DNA from 4 places in the Streptomyces sp. NPDC093591 genome. Region 1 is predicted to be linked to each of the others. Evidence: riboswitches for the same ligand, from Rfam matches in the RefSeq annotation. Region 1 holds a riboswitch; each other region holds the start of a gene.
The links. A riboswitch is a leader RNA that binds a small molecule or an ion and turns the genes downstream of it on or off. The one in region 1 is predicted to bind cyclic di-AMP.
Positions count from the first base shown of each region.

Region 2: it holds a riboswitch for cyclic di-AMP, as region 1 does, so the genes downstream of both, ACIREI_RS23450 (NlpC/P60 family protein) here and ACIREI_RS13755 (transglycosylase family protein) in region 1, are expected to answer to the same signal.
Region 3: it holds a riboswitch for cyclic di-AMP, as region 1 does, so the genes downstream of both, ACIREI_RS00715 (NlpC/P60 family protein) here and ACIREI_RS13755 (transglycosylase family protein) in region 1, are expected to answer to the same signal.
Region 4: it holds a riboswitch for cyclic di-AMP, as region 1 does, so the genes downstream of both, ACIREI_RS39265 (M23 family metallopeptidase) here and ACIREI_RS13755 (transglycosylase family protein) in region 1, are expected to answer to the same signal.

Region 1 is NZ_JBIWIY010000005.1:328,294-332,718, reverse strand. Features, by position in the region: gene eno (phosphopyruvate hydratase) at 1-438, opposite strand, end outside; gene ACIREI_RS13755 (transglycosylase family protein) at 735-1,430, opposite strand; cyclic di-AMP (ydaO/yuaA leader) riboswitch at 1,435-1,633, opposite strand; gene ACIREI_RS13750 (transglycosylase family protein) at 1,839-2,879, opposite strand; gene ACIREI_RS13745 (cytochrome P450) at 3,047-4,330, opposite strand; gene ACIREI_RS13740 (hypothetical protein) at 4,327-4,425, opposite strand, start outside.
Region 2 is NZ_JBIWIY010000011.1:8,290-12,714, reverse strand. Features, by position in the region: gene ACIREI_RS23460 (M23 family metallopeptidase) at 1-52, shown strand, start outside; gene pcrA (DNA helicase PcrA) at 131-2,617, opposite strand; cyclic di-AMP (ydaO/yuaA leader) riboswitch at 3,014-3,181, shown strand; gene ACIREI_RS23450 (NlpC/P60 family protein) at 3,190-4,356, shown strand.
Region 3 is NZ_JBIWIY010000001.1:161,075-165,499, reverse strand. Features, by position in the region: gene ACIREI_RS00730 (5-dehydro-4-deoxyglucarate dehydratase) at 1-80, shown strand, start outside; gene ACIREI_RS00725 (glucarate dehydratase family protein) at 77-1,336, shown strand; gene ACIREI_RS00720 (NAD-dependent epimerase/dehydratase family protein) at 1,655-2,707, shown strand; cyclic di-AMP (ydaO/yuaA leader) riboswitch at 2,850-3,054, shown strand; gene ACIREI_RS00715 (NlpC/P60 family protein) at 3,111-4,425, shown strand, end outside.
Region 4 is NZ_JBIWIY010000023.1:95,051-99,475, forward strand. Features, by position in the region: gene ACIREI_RS39255 (M16 family metallopeptidase) at 1-1,094, shown strand, start outside; gene ACIREI_RS39260 (M16 family metallopeptidase) at 1,091-2,479, shown strand; cyclic di-AMP (ydaO/yuaA leader) riboswitch at 2,708-2,870, shown strand; gene ACIREI_RS39265 (M23 family metallopeptidase) at 2,884-3,669, shown strand; gene ACIREI_RS39270 (GntR family transcriptional regulator) at 3,856-4,425, shown strand, end outside.

The DNA.
Region 1 (4,425 bases):
CACCGGCAGCAGGTGCGCGTTCGGGCCGCCCAGGTAGCGGAAGAGCGGGAGGTCGCTGGCCTCGGAGGCGGCGTGGGCGACGGCGAGCGAGACGCCGAGGATGGCGTTGGCGCCGAGGGAGCCCTTGTTGTCGGTGGCGTCCAGGTCGAACATGGCCTGGTCGATCAGGCGCTGCTCGGTGGCGTCGTAGCCGACGAGCTCCGGGCCGATCTGCTCGATGACGGCGAGGACGGCCTTCTCGACACCCTTGCCGAGGTAGCGGTTCTGGTCGCCGTCGCGGAGCTCGATGGCCTCGAAGGCGCCGGTGGAGGCGCCGGACGGAACGGCGGCACGACCCGTGCTGCCGTCGTCGAGGCCGACCTCGACCTCGACGGTGGGGTTGCCTCGCGAGTCGAGGATTTCCCGGGCTACGACGACGTCGATGGACGGCACGAGCATCTCCTTCGTGGATGTGACGCTGGTAGTGCGGGGCTGTGAGCCTTGCGACTAGAGCCTAACCGCCTCGGGGACGTCGGCAGCCGACCGACCGTCCCGTGGACAGGACCGAACCGTACCCATTGTTCACTGCCGGAACAAAGGGTGGGTGACATACAGGGAAAGAAAAAGCCCCGCCCCGGTGCGTACGGGGGAAGACGCACCGGAGCGGGGAGCCCGTGGGGGACGGGGGGTGACCCTCACGGGACCTCCACTATGAGGTCCACGGATGTGAGGGCGCTGTGGTTCAGCTGTCGGTACTACTTCAGGTGCAGCTGCTGACCCGGGTAGATCAGGTTCGCGTCCTCGACGATGTCCTTGTTCAGCTGGAAGAGCTTCTCCCAGCCGCCCTTGACGCCGTGCTCCGCGGCGATCGAGCTGAGGGTGTCACCCTTGACGACCTTGTACTCGCCGTCGCCCTTCTTGACCTTCTCGCCGGTCGGGGTGGTGACGGTCTTGGTGCTCTTCTTGGTGGCGGGACGCTCGCTGGAGCGGGAGGCCGACTGCTGCTCGGTGGAGCGGGTGGTGCTCTCGCTGCTCTGCGAGGAGCCGCTCGACGAGGAGCCGGAGCCGTTGTAGGCGGCGCTCGACAGGCCGGTGCCGCAGTGCGGCCAGGCGCCCTTGCCCTGGCCCGCAAGGACCTTCTCGGCGATCTCGATCTGCTGGGCCTTGGTGGCCTGGTCGGCGGTGGAGGCGTACGCCGTGCCGCCGTACGCGGCCCAGGTGGAGGCGGAGAACTGCAGACCGCCGTAGTAACCGTTGCCGGTGTTGATCGACCAGTTGCCGCCGGACTCGCACTGGGCGACGGCGTCCCACTCGGAGGCGGTGGCGGCGGAGGCGCTGCCGGCCGCCATCAGCGGGGCGGCCACGGCGGCGGCGCCGGTGACACCGACGACGGCTATGGCGCGAGCGGCCTTGGACGGACGACGGTGCTTGCCCTTGCTGGAAAACAGCATGGAGAGATCCCCTCACCGACGCCTGCGAGGTGAGCTGTCGGGTTCGGGCCGGTTGAGTTGCCCGGCCGCGCACGTCGCCTTTCGGCTCCTGATGCGCGGCTTCACCCCTAGCCGACTCCGGCCGTGCGGCCCCGAAGGGCCTCAACTGCCGGACCCGGCGCTTACCTTGGGTCCCCCGCTCCTGCCTACGGCGCTTTACGCGACGACTGTTCCCGTACGGCCGCTGGCAGGATTCGGCGTTGCGGCAGCCGGGGCTCGTGGTGACGAGCGGTCATGACCGTAGCCACGCGATTCGGGGAATTTCAAAGACGATCAGGGCTTCTGAGATCTATCTCTCACTGCATTCAAAGCGGACATTCAGCGCGAATCATGACGTGAACTCGGGCTGTTTTTCACCCTGTTCGCCCCTTATTCGGCGGGGACTTCCAGGGTCTGACCGGGGAAGATGTGGTTCGCGTCAGTCCCGATGGCCCGCTTGTTCGCGTCGTACAGCGCGGACCATCCGCCGTCGAGCTCAAGGGAGTCGGCGATGGAGGCGAGAGTGTCGCCGGCGCGGACGGTGTACGAGGCATGGCGGCCGGAGGACTTGACGGCGCTCTCGGTCGCCTCGCTCTCGTCGGCACTGGGCCCACGATGACGCCCGGAGCCGGTCGTTCCGGAGTCGATGGCCCCGGTGTCGACGAGGCTCCGGGAGCCCTCTCCCTGCTCCGAGTTGTCCTGATTGTCACTCTCGGGCGTCTCTATGGGAGAGCCGTCAGGCGACTGTGAGGCGCTCGTGTTCGCGGATGTATCGGACTTCGAGGAGTTGTCCGTCGTAGAGGATGAAGAGGGCGAAGAGGAAGAAGGAGAGGAATCTGGGGACGATTCGGACGAGCCGCCGGAAGAGCCGCTCGGCGAGTTCGAGGAGTCGGAGGAATTCGAGGAGTCGCCAGACGTGTCCGCCGTATCGGACGAGTCCGATGAATTCGAACTCGATGAACTCGACGAGTTGGATGAATCGAGCAATCCGGATGATCCGGACACTTCAGAGGGCGAGTCCTCCTCGACGCCGGTGTCGAGGTCGACCGAACCGGACTTCTGGGTGAGCCCGTTGAGCACCGCACAGGTGCCCCAAGGGCTGGTCCCCTGGTCCGCGAGGATGTCCTGGGCCACGGCTATCTGCTGGGAGCGGCTCGCCAGGTTGGGGCTGGAGGCGTAGTCGAGGCCGCCGTACTTCTCCCAGTCGTCCTGGGTCAGTTGCAGTCCGCCGTAGTGGCCGTCGCCGTTGTCGGCGCTCCAGGAGCCGCCGCTCTCACAGTCGGCCACCTTGTCCCACACGGTGCCCTCGGCCGCGCTCGCGCCCGTGGCGCCGAGGAGCGGGATGGCGATGGCGGACCCGGTCACTCCGGCCGCGACGAGGAGCGCCGGAGCTTGACGGGGGCGACGGTGACGACCGTTCCCGGAGAGCATGCGGGGACCTTTCGCGAGACAACGGTGACCGCGGCGCTTGAAACCTGGGCGCCGTCATTGATCCGTGAACGTATAGGCAGACGATCACTTGTCACAAGTTAATGCCGCGCAGATCACGTGAAGATCACAGACTTGAGCGCGTGTCACGTTTGCGCCGGTGGACGTACTCACCCAACAGGGGTGAACTCCACCGGAAGCGTACGCAGTCCGCGCATGATGAGGCCGCCCCGCCAACGCAACTCGGCAGGATCCACGGCGAGTTCCAGATCCGGCAGCCGGGTGAGGAGCGTGGCGAGGGCGGTCTGGCCCTCCAGGCGGGCGAGCGGGGCGCCGAGACAGTAGTGGATGCCGTGGCCGTAGCCGAGGTGCTGGTTGTCTCGGCGGCCGAGGTCGAGGACGTCGGGGTCCGTGAACCGCTCCGGGTCACGGTCGGCGGCGGCCAGAACGACGAGGACCGGATCGCCGGGTGCGATGTGCTGTCCGCCGATGGTGAGCGGTTCGGTGGCGAAGCGCCAGGTGGCGAGTTCGACGGGGCCGTCGTAGCGCAGGAGTTCCTCGATGCCGGTTTCGAGGAGGGCGGTCTCGTCCGCGGCGAGGGAGGTCTGCAGGCGGGCGCGCTGCTCGGGGTGGGTGAGCAGGGCGTAGGTGCCGTTGCCGATGAGGTTGACCGTCGTCTCGAAGCCGGCGAACAGCAGGATGAAGGCCATGGCGGCGGCCTCGTTCTCGGTGAGGTGCTCGCCGTGGTCGGAGGCGCGGATGAGGCCGGAGATGAGGTCCTCGCCGGGGGTGGGGGTGTCGGGGAGTGCCTCGCGCTTGCGGTGGATGAGGTCGGCGAGATAGCCGCGCATCTTCTTCACGGACCGTGCGACGCCGCCCCGGGGTCCGCCTTGGTGCCGGATCATCATGCCGGCCCAGTCCCGGAAGTCGTCCTGGTCCTCGCGGGGGACGCCGAGCAGATCGCAGATGGCGTAGATGGGCAGCGGGAAGGCGAACTCGTGGATCAGGTCGGCGCTCCCCTTCTGCGCGAACCCGTCGATGAGGTGGTCCGTGAGCTCCTGCACCCGAGGGGCGAACTCGGCGACGCGGCGAGGGGTGAAGGCCTTGGAGACGAGCCTGCGCAGGCGGGTGTGGTCGGGCGGGTCGATGTTCAGCAGGTGCGTCATCAACTCGGCCTTGCGCTCACCCGGAATGCCGGTCTTGCCCTTGGCGTGGGCGGGTTCGTCGTGGTGGGCCGGGTTCTTGGACAGGCGGGCGTCGGCGAGGGCCTGCTTGGCGTCGGTGTAGCGGGTGACCAGCCAGGCCTCCACGCCGCTGGGGAGGCGGGTGCGGTGCACCGGCGCGTGCTCGCGGAGCCAGGCGTAGGCGGGGTAGGGGTCCGTCGCGAACTCCCAGGTGAAGAGTTCGGGGGCCTGGGGGGTGGTCGGGGCCGGGGGGTGGGGCTGGTTGGTCACTCCTTGACGGTATCCGGAGCGTCGGCCGGGGTACTGCCCGGTGGTGGGGGGAGCCTTTCGAGGAGGCCTTCCGGGTCTGCGGCTTCCGCCTTGCG
Region 2 (4,425 bases), on a different contig from region 1:
GGCCATAGACCCGCTTCCCTGGCTGCGCAGCCACGGCCTCGACCCGTCGTAACCGGCCGACGGCCGACGACTTCATCGACTTCGATGTGCGCCCCCGATCTACAACGGGGGCGCACACTTGTCAGCGCTGCTAGAGCTTCTCCACCGGCGCGTACCGCAACAGCAACCGCTTCGGCTTGGTGTCCCCGAAGTCGATCGTCGCCTCGGCGTTCGCGCCGGTGCCCTTGACCGCCATCACGGTGCCCAGCCCGAACTGGTCGTGCGTGACCCGGTCCCCGACCGCCAATTGGGCGACCGGCTTCTCCGAGGTACGGCGCGTGGCGAAACCGGACGCGCCCGAGGCCGCGGAGCGCGAGCGGGACGAGGACAGTGAGGCGGCCACACCGGACGCCGGGCCGGAGGAGACCAGCGCGGACGCGCCCGTGCGCTTCCAGTCGACGTGCTGCGCCGGGATCTCCTCCAGGAAGCGGGACGGCGGGTTGTACGACGGCTGCCCCCACGCGCTCCGCATCGACGACCGCGTCAGATAAAGCCGCTCACGCGCGCGCGTGATGCCCACGTAGGCGAGCCGCCGCTCCTCCTCCAGCTCCTTGGTCTGGCCGAGGGCACGCATGTGCGGGAAGACGCCGTCCTCCATGCCGGTGAGGAAGACGACCGGGAACTCCAGGCCCTTGGCGGTGTGCAGGGTCATCAGGGTGATGACGCCGGAGCCGTCCTCGTCCTCGTCGGGGATCTGGTCGGAGTCGGCGACCAGTGCAACCCGCTCCAGGAAGGCGGCGAGGCCGGCTGACGCCTCCCCCTCCTCCGACTCCTGCTCGAACTCCAGCGCCACGGCGGCGAGTTCCTGGAGGTTTTCGATCCGGGTCTCGTCCTGCGGGTCGGTGGAGGCCTGCAACTCGGCGAGATAGCCGGTGCGTTCGAGCACCGCTTCCAGGACGGTCGCCGGTCCCACGCCGGACTCGACGATCGTACGGAGCTCCTCCATCAGCGTGTTGAACCGCTTGACGGCGTTGGTCGAGCGCGCGGCCATGCCGTACGCCTCGTCGACGCGCTTGAGCGCCTGCGGGAAGCTGATCTTCTCGCGCTGGGACAGGGCGTCGATCATCGCCTCGGCACGCTCGCCGATGCCCCGCTTGGGCACGTTCAGAATCCGCCGCAGTGGCACGGAGTCCTCGGGATTGGCCAGCACCCGCAGGTAGGCCAGGACGTCCCGGACCTCCTTGCGCTCGTAGAACCGCACCCCGCCGACGACCTTGTAGGGCAGGCCGACGCGGATGAAGACTTCTTCGAAGACACGGGACTGGGCGTTCGTACGGTAGAAGACCGCGACGTCGCCGGCCTTCGCCTCCCCCGCATCGGTCAGTCGGTCTATCTCGTCGGCGACGAACTGTGCCTCGTCGTGCTCGGTGTCGGCGACATAGCCGGTGATGCGGGCGCCCGCGCCCGCGTTGGTCCACAGGTTCTTGGGGCGGCGCGACTCGTTGCGCTCGATGACCGCGTTGGCGGCGGTCAGGATCGTCTGCGTGGAACGGTAGTTCTGCTCCAGCAGGATGGTCGTCGCGTCCGGGTAGTCCTCCTCGAACTGGAGGATGTTGCGGATGGTCGCGCCGCGGAAGGCGTAGATCGACTGGTCGGCGTCGCCCACGACACACAGCTCGGCGGGCGGGATGTCGTCCTCGCTGGGCGGTACGTCGACCGGGTGCTCGCTGGTCCCGACGAGCTCGCGCACGAGGGCGTACTGCGCGTGGTTGGTGTCCTGGTACTCGTCCACCAGCACATGGCGGAAGCGACGGCGGTAGTGCTCGGCGACGTCCGGGAAGGCGCGCAGCAGGTTGACCGTCGTCATGATCAGGTCGTCGAAGTCGAGGGCGTTGGCCTCCCGCAACCGCGACTGGTACATGGCGTAGGCCTGGGCGAGGGTCTTCTCGAAGCCGTCCGTCGCCTGAGCGGCGAAGTCCTCCTCGTCGATCAGCTCGTTCTTCAGGTTGCTGATCTTGGCGCTGAAGGACTTGGGCGGGAACCTCTTCGGGTCAAGATCCAGATCCCGGCAGACGAGCGCCATGAGCCGCTTGCTGTCGGCGGCGTCGTAGATCGAGAAGGAAGACGTGAACCCGAGCTTCTTGCTCTCTCTGCGCAGGATGCGCACGCACGCACTGTGGAAGGTCATCACCCACATCGCGTTCGCGCGCGGGCCGACGAGCTGCTCGACACGCTCCTTCATCTCGCCCGCGGCCTTGTTGGTGAAGGTGATCGCGAGGATCTGCCCCGGGTGCACATTCCGCTCGGCGAGCAGATGGGCGATGCGGTGGGTGAGCACCCGCGTCTTGCCGGACCCGGCACCGGCCACGATGAGCAGCGGGCCGCCGGCGTGGACGACGGCCGCACGCTGGTTCTCGTTCAGCCCCTCCAGCAGCGCGGCCGCGTCGATGGCCGGGCGCGGGGCGCCGTCGCGGTAGTAGGCGTCCCGGTCCGGAGGCACGTCGAACTTCCCGCCGAACAGATCGTCCGGAACCGGCTCCGGAGTGTGATCGTCCTCGGGCGGCGGCGGAAGTTCTTCCTCGTGGCCGCGAGGGGCCTGGAGGTCCGCCAGGAAGCTGTCATCAAAGAGGCTGCTCATCGCTCTCCGAGTCTAGGGCGCCCCACTGACAGCCCGCGGCCACCCCGAGAACATCGTCGGTTTCACAACCAGATGATCTTCCAGGCCCGACCACCGCCGACACCCCCCTCACCCTCCACACCCACCCCGTCACGGTCCGAAACCAACCCGAACCCGCACTACCCGCCAAGCCCCTGACCCCTCACCGACGACCAAAGACGACTAAAAGTCCACACTCCACCCAACCAGTCACACACCACCCCACACCCACCCCCACCACCCCCCGCCCCCAACGCCCTGACCCAAGGTCACGAAAATGTATCGGGCATATCGAACATCAACCTTCACAGGGGCCACACGAGTTGGCTACCGTGCCGGGCAGGCCGTACGACCCCCACCGGCGAACGTCGCCGGGCCGCACGGCCTCCGCCGAGTCCGGTACGCCGCCGCGCTGCCGGAGCCGGGGACCCACCGAACTTGGGGTGAATCGGCCCGATCCCGTCCAGGGACAGGCCGTAGGGCAACCCTTCCGGACCACCCGCCCGAACCCGACAGCTAACTCGGTAGGCGGAGTACGGAAGGAGTCGCCTCCCTTGGCGTCGCACCGCAAGTCGCGTCCCGCGGGTACGCGCGTAGCAGGCATACGGACCCCCGCCCTCGCCACGGCGGCCCTCACCTCCGTGGCCCTGCTGTCCCAGACGGCCAACGCGAGCCCCTCGGCGGACGACAAGCCGAGCCTCGAAGAGGTCGAGAAGAAGGTCGACGACCTCTACCGCCAGGCGGAGTCGGCCACCGAGAAGTACAACGCGGCCAAGGAGAAGACCGCGAAGCAGCGCAAGCGCGTCGACACCCTCCTCGACGACGTGGCCAAGCGCACCCAGAAGCTGAACGACGCGCGCGAGGAACTCGGCCGCAACGCCGCCGCCCAGTACCGCACCGGCGCCGCAGCCCCCGACACGGCGACCTTCCTCCTCGCGGACACCCCGCAGGACTACTTCGACCAGACCCAGCTGATGGACCGTATGACCGGCCGTCAGAAGGAAGCGGTCGACGACTACTTCACGCAGCAGTCCGCGACGATGACGAAGCGCCAGGAGGCCACCCAGAGCCTCGAGACGCTCACCGAGTCGCAGAACGACCTGCAGACCGCCAAGACCACCGTCCAGAGGAAGCTCGCCGACGCACGCGAGCTCCTCTCGAAGCTGACGGCGGAGGAGAAGGCACGCCTCGCCGCGATCGAGAAGCGCAAGCAGGAGGAGGCCGCACGCAAGGCGGCGGAACTGGCCCGCCAACAGGCCGAGGCGGAGCGCCAACGCCAGGAGGCGGCCCAGCAGCAGGAGAGCAGCGAGTCCTCGTCCGACTCCAGCACCTCGGACTCGTCCACCTCGGACTCCTCGTACGCCACGAAGGCCGACAAAGCCCTGGCCTTCGCCCGCTCCCAGATAGGCAAGCCGTACGTCTGGGGCGCCACCGGCCCCGACTCCTACGACTGCTCCGGCCTCACCCAGGCCGCCTGGAAGGCCGCAGGCGTCGACATCCCCCGCGTCACCTACGACCAGGTCAACGCCGGCACCACGGTCTCCCTCTCCAACGCCCAGCCCGGCGACCTGATCTTCTTCTACGACGACGTCACCCACGTGGGCATCTACATCGGCAACGGCATGATGATCCACGCCCCGAAGCCCGGCGCCTACGTCCGCGAGGAGTCGATCTACTACGACGGAGAGTCGTCGATCCACAGCGTGGTCCGCCCGGCCTGACACCGCACACGCGTGGCGCACTTCCCGACACGCACGCGTGAGAGCAGCCCCACGTCGCCGCAGCCGCGT
Region 3 (4,425 bases), on a different contig from region 1:
CGCTGCTCGACCCCACGCCGGAGCATGTCGCCCGGCTGGCGAAACTCATCGACCACGGTCTGGAGGCGGTCCGCGCATGAGCACCACCGTCGGTACCCGGATCCGCGAGCTGATCGTCACCCCGATCGCCTTCCGCGACCCGCCCCTGCTCAACTCGGGCGGCGTCCACGAGCCGCTCGCCCTGCGCGTCATCCTCCAACTCGTTCTGGAGGACGGCACGGTGGGCCTCGGCGAGTCGCCGGGTGGCGTCGCCCGCCTGGAGCGACTTCAGGCCGCCGCGAAGGTGGTCGTCGGCATGGACGTCTTCGACACGACCGCCGTCTCGGCCGCGATCGACGCCGCCCTGCTGCCCACCGTGCCCAGCTCCCACGAGCGCGGCTGGACCACCTCGGCGGTGGAGGTGGCCTGCCTCGACGCGCAGGGCAAGCTGCTGGGCCGTCCGGTGAGCGACCTGCTCGGCGGGAAGGTCCGCAATTCCGTGCCCTTCGCCGCATACCTCTTCTACAAGTGGGCCGAACACCCCGCCCTCGACGGCCGCCCGGCGGTCGGCGACGACTGGGGCGAGGCGCTCGACCCCGCGGGGATCGTCGAACAGGCCCGGCTGATGCAACAGCGGTACGGCTTCCGCTCGTTCAAACTCAAGGGCGGTGTCTTCCCACCCGACGAGGAGATCGCCGCGATCAGGGCGCTCGCGGAGGCCTTCCCCGGCCAGCCGCTGCGCCTGGACCCCAACACGGCCTGGACGGTGGAGACTTCACGCTACGTCGCGCGCGAGCTGGACGACGTACTGGAGTACCTGGAGGACCCGACCGCGACCATCCCCGGCATGGCGGAGGTGGCGAAGGACTCGCCACTCCCCCTCGCCACCAACATGTGCGTGATCGCCTGGGAGCACCTGAAGCCGGCCATCGAGCAGAACGCGATCCAGGTGCTCCTCACCGACCACCACTACTGGGGCGGACTGCGCCGCACCCGTGAACTGGCCGCGGTCTGCGAGGCGTTCGGCGTCGCCCTCTCGATGCACTCCAACTCACACCTGGGCATCAGCCTCGCGGCCATGACCCACGTGGGCGCGGCCATCCCCCACCTCGACCACTCCTGCGACACGCACTACCCGTGGAACTCCGCCGACGACGTGATCGTCCCCGGCGCCCTGGAACTGCGCGACGGCGCGGTCGAGGTCCCCACCGGCCCAGGCCTCGGCGTGGAACTCGACCACGACGCCCTGAACCGACTGCACCGGCTGTACATCGACTCGGGCGTGCGCTCCCGCGACGACACCGGCTACATGCGGCGGATCCAACCGGGGTACGAACTCCGGCTGCCGCGCTGGTGACGGCCGGAGGCTTACGGCGACGGCATTGGGCGAACGGGTGGGGCCGCCCAATGCCGTTCCGTCGGCTCGGCGGCCGGGCTGGTCGAGTTCCGATCCGCATGGCCGACGTGGAGCTCGGCGGTGATGCGGTCGGAGAGCAGGTGAGGGCTGTCGGGATCGTCCGTCGTGAGGAACGCACCGCGGATGCCGGCCGCGGCCGGTGCGCAGGGCGAGGCCGGACGGCGCTGCGGCGCGCACCGGACACTGGCGCACCGGTAGCCGTTCGACGCCCATAAGGTGACCCCCGACCACACGACGGGAGGGGTGGAGGGCGTGGACATGGACGGCTCGACAGACGTGTTGGTGACCGGCGGCAGCGGGTTCGTCGGGAGTCATCTGGTCAAGCGGCTTCTGGAGCGCGGGTATCGGGTCCATGCCACCGTGCGCAGTACGGCCGACGCGGCGAAGGTGCGGCCGCTGCGGGAGATGCAGGAAGCGCGGCCCGGCCAACTGTCGTTGTTCGATGCGGACTTGCTGAAGGAGGGCTCCTTCGACGAGGCGATGAGCGGCTGCCGGGTGGTGTTCCACGTGGCGTCGCCGTTCCGCATGCCGGAGAAGATCGGGGACGGTCGACGGGACATGGTCGACCCGGCCCTGCTCGGCACACGCAACGTACTGGCCGCCGTCGAGCGGACGCCCACGGTCGACAGGCTCGTCCTCACCTCCACCGTGGGCGCGATCTTCGGGGACTACGCGGACGTACTGACCATGGACGACGCGGTGCTGTCGGAGCGGTACTTCAACACCACCAGCACGGTCGAGAACAACCCCTACCACTACGCCAAGACGGTCGCGGAACGCGCGGCGTGGGACGCGGAGGCCGCCCAGGGCCGCTGGCGGATGGTGTCGGTCAACCCGGGCCTGATCCTGGGCCCTTCCCTCACCCCGGCCTCGGAGTCCGGCAGCCTGTTCCTGCTGGAGGAACTGTTCAAGGGCTACTTCTTCTACGGCGCCCCGGACTTCAGCTTCACCACGGCGGACGTCCGCGAGGTGGCCGACGCGCACATCGCGGCCGCGGAGAACCCGGAGGCGAAGGGCCGCTACATCGTCGCCGACCGGACCATGACGTCCTTCCACGAGATGGCCCGCATCATCCGCACCCGCCACCCCCGCGACCTCCGCCTCCCGCGCACCGCCCTCCCCCACTGGCCGGTACGCCTTCTGGGCCCGGCCTTCGGTCTGACGCAGGACTACATCCGCAAACACCTCGGCATCCGCTTCCGGGTGGACAACAGCCGGAGCGTGAACGAACTGGGCATCACCTACCGTCCGATCGAGCAGACGGTCCTGGACCACTACAGCGCGTGGCGAAGTCAGCGCGCGGCGAGGTGAGTTCGGGCCTCGATGGACTCCGGGAGTCGAAGGTCACAAAAACGTATCGGACATTTCACATGTCAACCTTCACGAGAGGGACACAAGTTGGTTAGGTTACGCCTCAGGCCGCACGACGACCTCCGGCGAACCCCGTCGGGACGCGCGGCTTCCGCCGAGTCCGGTGCGCCCGCAGGGCCACTGGAGCCGGGGACCCAACCGAACTTGGGGTGAATCGGCCGACTGCCCTTCGAGGCAAGGGTCGTAGGGCACACCTTCCGGACCGACCGCCCGAACCCTCCCCCAGTACCTGAACGGTCTGGGGGGACCCCCACCGCTAACCCGGTAGGCGGAGCACGGAAGGAGTACGTCGCCCATGGCGCCGGAACGCACCGCGCGTCCGGGGGCTTTGAGCCTCCCCGGCATGCGCAATTCCGCACTCGCGTCGGCGGCCCTCACCTCTGTGGCCCTGCTCGCACAGACGGCCAACGCCGCCCCCTCCGTCGGGGACGAGACACCGAGCCGTGAGGAGGTCAGCCGGCGGGTCAGCTCCCTCTACGACCGGGCCGAGTCCGACACGGGAACCTTCAACGCCACCCGCGCGGCGGCGACGGGATCGCGCAAGCGAGCCGAACGGCCGACGGGCGCCGCAGGCACACCCGCCACCGCACCCCGGGGCGACGAGGGCAGGCGCGGCGACCCCGCTCTCGACCAAGTCGCCCGGCAGTGGTTCGACGCGGCCCGCTCCAAGCTGGGTCCGATCGTTCCGGCAGCGCTCCCAGCCGACAGAACGCCGGAGCGACCCGCCGAGGCACGGCGCGCCCGCCCGGCGGAGATTGCGGGGGACGGTCTCACCGACCGTGGGCGGGAGGCGCCCGGCCGCGCCGCACTGGAGCTGCCCGCCGCGCCGGTCGCCGAGTTGACGTCCGCTCCGGCGACGGGGACAGCGCCCGTGGCGGAGCTGACCTCCGGCCCGATCGCCGCCCTGCCTGCCGCTCCGACAGCCCCGCAGGAGACCACGCAGACCGACGCGAACGCCCAGTCGGCCCTTGCGCTGCCCACTCCGACCGCCGAAACAGCGGCCGAGCCCCAGCAGCGGTCCTCGCTACGGGCGGCCAAGGAGCAGAACCAGCACAAACTCGCCCGGGCCCGCGAGGTGCTGTCCGCGTACACCGCCCAGCAGGGCACGCCGCTCGCGGCCGCCGAGGCCCTGCCCGCCGCAGACACCTGGAGTGCCACCGCACCCCAGGTCCAGCCCTCGGCCGAGGCCCAGTGGCAGGCACTGCAGGCGCAGTCCGCAGCCGACCTCACCACGGTCCCGCCCGGCACGACGGCTTGGCCCACCCCGACGAGCCAGGCCCTCGACAGGAGCACCCCCCTCACCGCGACGGCCCCGCAGGACACACGAGCCGTACGAGCCCTCTCCTTCGCCCGAGCCCAACTCGGCAAACCCTGCGTCTGGGGCACGACGGGCCCGGACGCCTACGACGGTCCCGGCCTCACCCAGGCCGCGTGGAAGGCCGCCGGCATCACCCTCCCGCGCACCGCACCGGAGCAGGCGACGGCCGGCCAGGGAATCGCCCTCACCTACCTCGAACCCGGCGACCTGGTCCTCTTCCACATCGGCCACGTCGGCATCTACTCCGGCAACGGCATGATGATCCACGCCCCGGGACCCGGGGCAGTCATCCGCGAGGAGTCGATCCATTACGCCGGCGAGTCGGCGATCCACAGCGCGA
Region 4 (4,425 bases), on a different contig from region 1:
CGAACGGCACCACCAGCTTCGAGCGCACCAATTACTTCGAGACCATGCCCGCCCACCAGCTGGAGCTCGCGCTGTGGCTGGAGGCCGACCGCATGGGCAGCCTCCTGGTGGCGCTCGACGAGGAGGGCCTGGAGAACCAGCGGGACGTCGTCAAGAACGAGCGCCGCCAGCGCTACGACAACGTCCCCTACGGCACCGCGTTCGAGAAGCTGACCGCCCTGTCGTACCCGGACGGACACCCGTACCACCACACGCCGATCGGCTCGATGGCCGACCTGGACGCGGCCAGCCTGGAGGACGCGCGCGCGTTCTTCCGCACCTACTACGCGCCCAACAACGCCGTCCTGTCCATCGTCGGCGACATCGACCCGGAGCAGACGCTCGCCTGGGTCGAGAAGTACTTCGGCTCGATCCCGGCCCACGACGGCAAGCCCGAGCCGCGCGACGGCTCGCTGCCCGAGATCATCGGCGAGCAGCTGCGCGAGGTCGTCGAGGAGAACGTCCCGGCGCGCGCGATGATGGCCGCCTACCGGCTCCCGGCGGACGGCACGCGCGAGTGCGACGCGGCCGACCTGGCGCTGACCGTCCTCGGCGGCGGCGAGTCCTCCCGCCTCTACAACCGCCTGGTCCGCCGCGACCGTACGGCCGTGGCGGCCGGGTTCGGACTGCTGCGCCTGGCCGGAGCGCCCTCCCTGGGCTGGCTGGACGTGAAGACCTCCGGCGATGTCGAGGTGCCCGTCATCGAGGCCGCCGTCGACGAGGAGCTCGCCCGCTTCGCCGCGGACGGCCCCACCGCCGAGGAGATGGAGCGCGCACAGGCCCAGCTGGAGCGCGAGTGGCTGGACCGGCTCGGCACCGTCGCGGGCCGCGCCGACGAACTGTGCCGGTACGCGGTCCTGTTCGGCGACCCGCAGCTCGCCTTCACCGCCGTACAGCGCGTCCTCGACGTCACCGCCGAGGAGGTCCAGGCGGTGGCCAGGGCCCGCCTGCGCCCCGACAACCGCGCGGTGCTCGTGTACGAGCCGACCGCAGCCGAGGCAGAGGACCTCGAGGCAGCCGAGACCACCGACGAGAACGAGGAGTCGGCGCAGTGACCGAGCTCGCCAGCATGGACTTCCACCCGCAGCCCCAGGCCGGCGAGGCCCGGCCCTGGGCGTTCCCGGCGCCCGAGCGCGGCAAGCTGGACAACGGCCTGACGGTCCTGCGCTGCCACCGCCCCGGCCAGCAGGTCATCGCCGTCGAGGTGCTCCTGGACACGCCGCTGGACGCCGAGCCGAAGGGGCTCGACGGCATCGCCACGATCATGGCGCGCGCCTTCTCCGAGGGCACCGACAAGCACACCGCCGAGGAGTTCGCCGCCGAACTGGAGCGCTGCGGCGCCACGCTCGACGCCTACGCCGACCACCCCGGCATCCGCGTCAGCCTCGAGGTTCCGGTCTCCCGCCTGCCCAAGGCGCTCGGCCTGCTCGCCGACGCCCTCAGGGCGCCCCTGTTCGACGACGCCGAGGTCGAGCGCCTGGTGCGCAACCGGCTCGACGAGATCCCGCACGAGCTGGCCAACCCCTCGCGCCGCGCCGCCAAGGAGCTCTCCAGGCAGCTGTTCCCGGCGACCTCTCGTATGTCCCGCCCGCGTCAGGGCACCGAGGACACGGTCGCGGGCATCGACTCCGCGGCCGTGCGCGCCTTCTACGAGCGGCACGTGCGCCCCGCCACCTCCACCGTCGTGGTCGTCGGCGACCTCACGGGCGTGGACCTCGACGCCCTGCTGGGCGACACCCTGGGCGCCTGGACCGGCTCCCCGGCCCAGCCCCGGCCCGTGCCGCCGGTGACCGCGGACGACACCGGGCGCGTCGTCATCGTGGACCGCCCCGGAGCCGTGCAGACGCAGCTGCTGATCGGCCGCATCGGCCCCGACCGGCACGACCGCGTGTGGCCCGCGCAGGTGCTCGGCACCTACTGCCTCGGCGGCACCCTCACCTCCCGCCTGGACAAGGTCCTGCGCGAGGAGAAGGGCTACACCTACGGTGTGCGCGCGTTCGGGCAGGTCCTGCGCTCGGCCCCGGACGGCACGGGCGCGGCCATGCTCGCCATCAGCGGCTCGGTCGACACCCCGAACACCGGCCCGGCGCTGGACGACCTCTGGAAGGTCCTGCGCGGGGTCGCCGATGAGGGGCTCACCGACGCCGAGCGGGACTTCGCCGTGCAGAACCTCGTCGGGGTGGCGCCGCTGAAGTACGAGACGGCCGCCTCCGTGGCGAACACGTTGGCCGACCAGGTCGAGCAGCACCTGCCCGACGACTACCAGGCGACGCTGTACCAGCGGCTCGCCGCGACCGGCACCGTCGAGGCCACCGCGGCGGCCGTGAGCGCCTTCCCGGTGAACCGTCTGGTGACGATCCTCGTCGGCGACGCGGCCGAGATCCGGGAACCTGTCGAGGCCCTCGGCATCGGCGAAGTCACCGTCGTGGCAGCCGAGTAGCAGGCGGACACCGCGCCCGGACACCGCGCCGGGCGACGGCACGCACGCGTAAGGGGCCTTGGTGACTTCGAAGCCACCAGGGCCCCTTTATGCCCGAATTGAGGGAAAGGTTGCCTGTCTGGCCTGTGGGATGCGCTACAAAAGCCGCGATCCGTTTGGGGATTGAAAGTCGTGCCGCTTAGCGTCTTCCGGGCTGTCCGTCAGGCAGTGCGCCGCGCCCGCGGCACCGGACAGCCATCGCCGAGTCCCCGTACGGCGCGAGCCAGGGGAGCCGGGGACCCACCGTAGTCCCTGGGGTGAATCGGACGCCCGCGCAGCCGCGAGGGGGTCCGTAGGAGACCTTCCTGCTCCGAACCCGTCAGCTAACCCGGTAGGCGAGAAGGAAGGAAAGGACCAGCCACTTCATGGCGTTCACCTGCGCCACCGGGAAGAACCGTCCCACCGGGAAGCACCGTCGCCCCAGCCGGTTCGAACGCTCCACCGCCCGCGCGGCCGGCGTCGCGGCTCTCACCGCCACCGGCGTCATGGGCACCCTCGCCGCCCCGGCGCTCGCCGCCGAACCCGCCGCCGAGCAGACCGGCCTCATCCCCGTCGTCACGATCGAGGACTCGATCGCCGACCAGATCGACGCCCAGGCCGCCGCCCAGGAGCAGGCCGCCGAGGAGGCCGCGGCCCGGAAGAAGGCCGCCGAGGAGGCCGCGCGCAAGAAGGCGGCCGAGAAGGCCAAGCAGGAGCGCGAGGCCAAGGAGCGCGCCGCCCGCGAGGCCGAGCGCCAGCGCCTGCTGTCCTACGTCGCCCCGATCTCCGGCTCGTACGTCTCCACCGGCTACAAGGCCGGCGGCGCCGTCTGGTCCTCCGGCAGCCACACGGGCGTCGACTTTCACGCCGCCAGCGGCACCTCCGTCCACGCGGTCGGCTCGGGCACCGTCGTGGAGGCCGGCTGGGGCGGGTCGTACGGCAACAGCATCGTGATCAAGATGAACGACGGGACGTACACCCAGTACGGCCACCTGTCCTCCATAGGCGTCTCGGTGGGCCAGACCGTCACCCCCGGCCAGCAGATAGGCCTGTCCGGCGCCACCGGCAACGTCACCGGAGCGCACCTGCACTTCGAGGCCCGCACGACGGCGGAGTACGGCTCCGACATCGACCCCGTCGCCTACCTCCGCTCCCACGGCGTGAACGTCTGACGACGCAAGCTCCGCCTCTTGGGCCCCGGCTCCCCGAGCCGGGGCTTTCGGCGTTTCGGACGACCGGCTGTCCAAAAAATATCCATGGATTCCGACCCGCCATCGGAAATTCCAGCAGGTTGCAATAGAGTCACTGAACACACGTCATTCGTCGACGTTTCACGGGGATTAAGGCGGAGGTCGGTCATGCGTATTCCGGCGCACTCGGTATGCACCGCGATCCGGGACGACATCGTCGCCGGTGTCTACGAGCGCGGCAGCCGGCTCACCGAGGAACTCCTCGCGCGCCGATACGGCGTCTCCCGCGTCCCCGTGCGGGAGGCCCTGCGCACCCTGGAGGCGGAGGGCTTCGTCGTGACCCGGCGGCACGCGGGCGCGTGCGTGGCCGAACCGACCGAGCAGGAGGCCGCCGACCTGCTCGAGATGCGCACTCTCCTGGAGCCGCTCGGCGCCTCACGGGCCGCCCAGCGGCGCACCGAGGCCCATCTGAAGGTTCTGCGCGGCCTGGTCAGGCTGGGCCAGGAGCGGGCCAGGCGGGGCAACAGCGAGGATCTGCGCTCCCTGGGCGGCTGGTTCCACGAGACGCTGGCCCAGGCCTGCGGCAGCCCCGCCCTGACCTCGATGCTGACCCAGCTGCGGCACAAGATCGCCTGGATGTACGCGGTGGACGCGCCGGTCAACCCTGTGGAGTCCTGGACCGAGCACGGCGCGATCGTGGACGCGGTGGCGCGCGGCGACGGCGAACGCGCCCGTGCG